Regions from separate parts of the Parabacteroides sp. FAFU027 genome, predicted to be linked through region 3. Evidence: riboswitches for the same ligand, from Rfam matches in the RefSeq annotation. Region 3 holds a riboswitch; each other region holds the start of a gene.
The links. A riboswitch is a leader RNA that binds a small molecule or an ion and turns the genes downstream of it on or off. The one in region 3 is predicted to bind thiamine pyrophosphate.
Positions count from the first base shown of each region.

Region 1: it holds a riboswitch for thiamine pyrophosphate, as region 3 does, so the genes downstream of both, thiC (phosphomethylpyrimidine synthase ThiC) here and thiS (sulfur carrier protein ThiS) in region 3, are expected to answer to the same signal.
Region 2: it holds a riboswitch for thiamine pyrophosphate, as region 3 does, so the genes downstream of both, thiE (thiamine phosphate synthase) here and thiS (sulfur carrier protein ThiS) in region 3, are expected to answer to the same signal.

Region 1 covers NZ_JAKZKV010000001.1:516,955-519,227, reverse strand. Annotated here, with positions in the region: gene thiC (phosphomethylpyrimidine synthase ThiC) at 1-1,252, opposite strand, end outside; TPP riboswitch at 1,308-1,402, opposite strand; gene MLE17_RS02295 (LiaI-LiaF-like domain-containing protein) at 1,800-2,273, shown strand, end outside.
Region 2 covers NZ_JAKZKV010000011.1:133,760-136,032, reverse strand. Annotated here, with positions in the region: gene thiE (thiamine phosphate synthase) at 490-1,122, opposite strand; TPP riboswitch at 1,227-1,321, opposite strand; gene mnmG (tRNA uridine-5-carboxymethylaminomethyl(34) synthesis enzyme MnmG) at 1,483-2,273, shown strand, end outside.
Region 3 covers NZ_JAKZKV010000013.1:56,402-58,674, reverse strand. Annotated here, with positions in the region: gene trxA (thioredoxin) at 102-398, opposite strand; gene MLE17_RS16205 (hypothetical protein) at 401-655, opposite strand; gene MLE17_RS16200 (ArsR/SmtB family transcription factor) at 792-1,088, opposite strand; TPP riboswitch at 1,306-1,400, shown strand; gene thiS (sulfur carrier protein ThiS) at 1,467-1,670, shown strand; gene MLE17_RS16190 (thiazole synthase) at 1,804-2,273, shown strand, end outside.

The DNA of each region.
Region 1 (2,273 bases), on a different contig from region 3:
TCTTCTTCTGCAAGTCCATATTCTCCTGAATCTTATTCATTGGCACGTGACCCGGACCTTCGATAATTACCTGCACATTGTGTTTCCATGCCTTTTCGGTCAGTTCACCCAACACTTCGAGCTCTGCAAACTGCAAAGCATCGTTCGCATCGTGGATGGAACCAGGACGCATGCCGTCACCGAGTGAAACCGCCACGTCATAGGCTTTCAGGATTTCGCAGATTTCATCAAAGTGAGTGTAGAGGAAATTCTCGGTATTGTGTACTTTGCACCATTTGGTCAGGATAGAACCTCCGCGCGAAACGATACCGGTGAGGCGGTTGCTCAATAAAGAAGCATGTTTCAGCAATACACCCGCATGGATGGTAAAGTAGTCCACACCCTGCTCGCACTGCTCGATGAGCGTGTCGCGATAGATTTCCCAGTTGAGGTCTTCCACCTTGCCGTCCACCTTCTCCAATGCCTGATAGATAGGTACGGTTCCCACCGGTACCGGACAGTTGCGGATAATCCATTCGCGGGTTTCATGGATATTGGCCCCGGTAGAGAGGTCCATCAGGGTATCGCCACCCCATTTGCAGCTCCATACGGCTTTCTCCACCTCTTCATCGATGCTTGATGACATCGCGGAGTTTCCGATATTGGTATTGAGTTTCACCAGGAAGTGGGTTCCGATGATCATCGGTTCGGCTTCGGGGTGGTTGATGTTGGCAGGGATGATGGCGCGTCCGGCAGCTACCTCCTGACGCACAAACTCCGGCGTGATGTGGCTTTCGATACCCAATGCCTCAATCATCTGGTTTTCGCGGATAGCCACGTATTCCATTTCGGGTGTGATGATGCCTTGTTTCGCGTAGTACATCTGAGTGATTTCCTTGCCGGATTTAGCACGGTAAGGCTTGCTGATGTGTTCGAAACGCAGGTGATCGAGTGAAGTGTCGGCTGCACGCATTCTTCCGTATTCCGAAGTGATGTCGGGCAATTGTTCCACATCGCCGCGTTTCACCATCCATGATTCACGCAGACGGGGAAGACCTTTTTTCAAATCTATTTCCGCTAAATCGTCAGAAAAAGGACCGCTGGTGTCGTAAACCACTACGGGAGCATTTTGTGTTACTTTGCGTTTGCCGTTTTCGATCTCGATTGTGTCGAGCAGCGTGACGCGGCGCATGGCCACGTGAATGTCGTGCATTTTTCCCGGAACATAAATCTTTTCAGAAGCCGGATAAGAGATTTTGATGTTGTTGTTCATACCGTTATCATTTAATAAAATGGGAGGGGATACGGTACATCGGACAGATGACAAAGAGAAGCTATGAATAAATTCCTACGGCGGCATTACCCGCATCAGGTTCATAGGGTATGATCTCAGCCTGTTAGTAAGGCACCCCTTTCGGTGGCAAAGGTAACGGATTTTGAACGTATCTGCAAATGAGAAAGTGATTTACAATTTAGCCAGTTACAATTTACAATTTAGGTGATACTGCTTATTCTAAATTGTCAATGGTAAATCTTTCAATTGTAAATAATATGGTCTATTCGCTCAGACAGCTTTTGGGCAGTCTGGAATTTGTGTTTGTCCCTTTGGGGTTGGTTTCTTTATGTCAGATGGTTTGAAATATGGGGAGGTTATTTCTCGCAGACTTCATCTCCTCCCTTCGGGGAGGTCGGGTGGGGTCTTATCCCCCCAAAACAGACCTTTATCGGAGGAATAACAATTCCGACGGAAATATCGTAGTGAACTATTCAAAAGGTGCTTTATCTTTGTGTCAGAATCAAACGTATAAATCCTATATTTTATGGAATCTCAATTTAGAAATGAAGACCCGGCTCCTTACGGCCGTTTCTGTGCTCCGCCTCGCCATAGACATTGCGTCGGTTCAAAGGTGTTTTTCGGAGTTGTCGTTATCGTGGCCGGTCTGTTGTTACTTGGCTTCAATACCGGACTTCTGAATGAATCGTATCGACCGGTAATCTTCTCCTGGCCCATGCTGTTGGTGGTGATTGGTGTTACCCAGATGTTTAACCGTTCCATTTTTGGAGGCACCATTTTGACGCTTATCGGTGGATTTTTCCTGATGCGAAAACTTGGCTATATCGACCCTCAGATTGCGAATCTTTACTGGCCGGTGCTGATTATTGCAGCCGGAGTTGTCATCATTCTGAAGACTTCATTTGGTCCTAAAAGAGATCCGTTTCACAAGTTAGACTCCGGCTATACCGGCAGTGAAATTAAAAATGGAGTCATTGAGGAGAATAATATCTTCAGCGGA
Region 2 (2,273 bases), on a different contig from region 3:
GATTATAGGTAAACAGAAAAACTTGTCTATGTATAAAAGGGGGGACTGAAAATGTTGTCAGGGGAAAGGAGAGGCCAACTAAGCAGATAATTAATAATTCAGAAGATTGAGCCCGTATCCGAGAGAACAATACTGAGTTTTCCACCTGTAATGTGGTGAGCAGGGAGATAAAGTAAATTCTTCAAACCGATACGAACAGTTCTGATTACAGTAGCTCCGGCAAAATAAACGGACTGATGATACAGATGCTAAGTAAGTAAAGAAGAACGAAATAACCGGGGAAAATGGGAGATTTATTTATCTAAAACCCGGTAAATATTAGATGGATTTAACTTTGATAAAATCATTGCCAGCCGCTTCAGCTTACGAAATGATAAAAAGACAATGTAACATCCGGCTTTAGCCAAAGAAAACTGATTCAGCTAAAACCGGATGATAGATTACAGACTATGATAAGAATGAAAAAACAGGAATTCTGCAAACTAAGAATTAGAAAAGAGAAAGCTGTTTTGCTCCAGTCAGGCTTTTCTTGATTTCAACTATACGTTGTTCTGTTTCTGTGGTTTGCATGAAGTGGCGCACCAAAGCTACATTTTTAGCCCCTGCAGCCACCACATCATCCAGATTTTCCGGGAAAATGCCACCAATAGCAACTACAGGCACATCAGCAAATGAGAGCACCTCTTTCAGCATACCCACACCCACCGGAGCATCCGGACGGGCTTTCGCATTCGTTGGATAAACAGGACCGAAGCCAATGTAATCCGGTTTATGAGTCAATGCTTCACGAACCTGCTCAATCGAGTGGGTCGAAAGACCTATTTTCAACCGGTCACCGGCAATCTTGCGTGCCTCCTCAATTGGAAGATCATCCTGTCCCAGGTGCAATACATCTGCTCCGGCAGCCAACGCCAAATCAACCCGGTCGTTTATAACAAGCAAGGTATTAGTTCCCGCTGTAATTGATTTAATTCTTTTTCCAGCTTCGATAATTTCACGGTCAGTCAAATGTTTCTCGCGCAATTGTATCATACGGATATTCTGGCGGACACATATTTTAGCTATTTCTTCGTAAGAGAGTTCAGGTTTTGTGATAATGATATACAGACCAAAATCTTGCATAATAAAAAGTCATTTATAAATTAGGAACATTCATTTCATTTTCCCTTAATGTTTGAATTCTAAAAGGGAAATTATACAGATAAGCAGGCGATTTTGGAATCAGGAAGGAGAGTGTAATTTCTCCCTTCGCCGGCATTATCCGGATCAGGTACTATGGGTATCTTCTCAGCTTTGATTTAAAGCACCCCAGAAATAAGTACGGAATCAGAGTGCAAAGATAGAAATAACCCCTGCAAATCCGAATATCTTTCAACAAACTATAAAATGGGCCATTCCCTTAAACCATAATGGTTATATTTTGAATTATCTGCCTGAGGATTAAAACTCAAACCGCTATCTTTGCACAAAATAACTCATTCAATGGATTTTAAATACGATGTTATAGTAATCGGCGCAGGACACGCGGGATGCGAAGCTGCCGCCGCTGCTGCCAACCTGGGTTCAAAGACCGTCCTCATAACGATGGACATGAACAAGATAGCTCAAATGAGCTGCAACCCTGCGGTTGGTGGTATTGCCAAAGGACAAATTGTACGCGAAATAGATGCCCTGGGTGGGGGTATGGGAATTGTAACGGATAAAACGGCTATTCAATTCCGAATGCTTAACCGCTCCAAAGGACCTGCGATGTGGAGCCCCCGTGCTCAAAGCGACCGCGCTAAGTTTATCAACGAATGGAGAGGTATTCTTGAAAACACCAATAATCTGGATATCTGGCAGGATTTTGTAAAACAGCTTATCATCAAGGATGGCCAGGTACAGGGTGTAATTTCCGGAATGGACGTTACTTTCTATGCAAAAACGGTGGTCATTACCACAGGAACTTTTCTGAATGGTTTGATGCACATCGGTAAAACACAACTTCGCGGTGGACGTATTGCAGAACCTGCTTCTTATGGAATTACCGAACAACTCAAAGAAGCCGGAATTGCAACTGACCGTATGAAAACCGGAACTCCGGTTCGTATTGACGGTAGAAGCGTTGATTTCAGCATGACCGAAGAACAGATAGGAGATTTTGATTTCCACAAATTCTCTTATATGAATCATGCACCTAAAACATTGTGCCAGCTTAGCTGTTGGACCATGTACACCAATGAACAAACGCATGAAGTTCTACGAAGCGGATTAGTGGATTCTCCGTTATACAA
Region 3 (2,273 bases):
ATGAATAATTATAGCTTTTCAAAAATGTAATCGGAATTCGGAGCATTTACATAGAAAATCCTGTTTCCGATATCCATTTGACCTAGCATAAAACGGTTGAATTAACCGTATTGTTCGATGATCTGTTTAAGTTGAGCGGCTGGCAATACACCTGATTGACGGAATACCGGTTGCCCGTCTTTAAACAGAATCAAAGTAGGGACAGATTGAATTCTATACGCCATAGATACAGCCTGGTTTTGATCCACATCCACTTTTAGGATTTGAGCAGAATCTCCGACCATCCGTTTCACCTCCTCAAGGATTGGTTTCATCATTTTACATGGTTGACACCATTCGGCATAAAAGTCCACTAATACGGGTTTACCTGAGTTGATTGCTTCTTGAAACTTATTCATAATTATTTCTCCTCGGTTTTTTTGTTGTTATTTGAATCTGATTTATTGGTAATATCACAACTGCCACCGTAACAGCCACATCCGAGGAAAAGACCGGAGACCATCCAGCCTATCATGGCTCCCCATACGGTAGAGAGAAACCAATCCTGTCGTATGGCGCATGAACCGGAGGTGCATCCGTCGAATTTCCAGTAAAGAAATCCTGCGATTGCTCCGATTGCTGTGTAGAATAACTTATTGGTGAATAACTTTTTCATATGTCATTATTTATTTTTGTTTTGGCCACATATGGAACTCGCATATGATGTTATACTCTTTGATGAGCATTAGTTCTTGCTCGTTTCATAGGATATAAATATATAAACTATTGTTTATGTAAATGAGCAAATTTTTTTATGTCTTCTTGCATTCGGAGATGCAACGGATGATGTCCATAACCTTCTCATGCTCCAATGAATAGTACATGTTGCGGCCTTCTCTTCTGAGTTTGAGGATTCCTTTGGCATGCATATCGGTCAGGTGATGAGAAATCAATGGCTGTGTGCATTGCAAAGCGCTGCAAATATCAGAAACGTTCATCTCCTGATTTTTGGACAATACGGTCAGAATCATCAGACGGTTTGCGTTTGATAATGCTTTCAGTATATAGGCTACACGTTCAAGTTCTTCTTTGCAAATACAGGGATCCATACTTTTGTTTTGAATTACACTGCAAATATATAAATGTATATTGATGTACGATGTATTTTGGCGGTTAAATAATGTTGTAGGGTGGTTTGTGTTTTATAATCGGTTGATAGCTAAGAGGTTTATTTGGAGCTGTAATTTGATTATTCAGGATAATATTTATAAATAAATTTCAGGGACTAAATTCGGGGCTGAATGAAAAAATCATTTACCTTTGTGGCGAAAACTTTAGGGGTGCCCCTTAAAAGGCTGAGATTATACCCTTCGAACCTGAACAGGATAATACCTGCGTAAGGAAAAAGTTGAGGACTTCCTGTATCTTCTCATTTTTCAGATTCGTTCCCCTAAAGTTTATTGTATCACCTTTTAATTCATACTGTTATGAAGGTATATGTAAACAATGAACCGCGGGAGATTACCGAACAAACCTTCCTTATTTCTCTATTATCCGAACTTAATTTGTCCGAAACAAAGGGCATTGCTGTGGCTGTGAACGATGAAATCGTTTTTCGTCAAAACTGGCCTTTCGTTACTCTTCAGGAAAACGATAAACTGACTGTTATTCGCGCCACGCAGGGGGGGTGAGACGATTTACCATTTAGCAGATTTACTATTTACAATTTAAAGGGAATATAAAGAGAAAAGCTCTGCTGGTTCTTCGTCCTTTTGTCTAATCTCTTGACATATTTCCTCCTTTAACTTCAAAATAACAATCACAATGAAACCATTAGTTATAGCCGGGAAGACTTTCGGCTCAAGATTATTCACCGGTACCGGAAAATTCAGTTCGTCACAAATCATGGAAGAGGCGTTAGTTGCTTCGGGAAGTGAGTTGGTAACCGTAGCACTCAAACGAGTTGATACCGGTAACGAACAGGATGATATTCTCTCACACCTTAATCATCCACAGATCAATCTGTTGCCGAATACTTCCGGTGTGCGAAATGCCAAAGAGGCAGTCTTTGCAGCCCGTATGGCGCGTGAAGCGCTGGGAACCAACTGGGTGAAACTGGAAATTCACCCCGATCCGAAATACCTGTTACCTGATCCTATTGAAACACTTAAAGCTACTGAAGAGCTGGCTAAAGAGGGTTTTGTGGTTATGCCGTATATTCATGCCGATCCTGTTTTGTGTAAGCGACTGGAAGATGCCGGTGCAGCCGTGGTAATGCCATTGGGCGCTCCGAT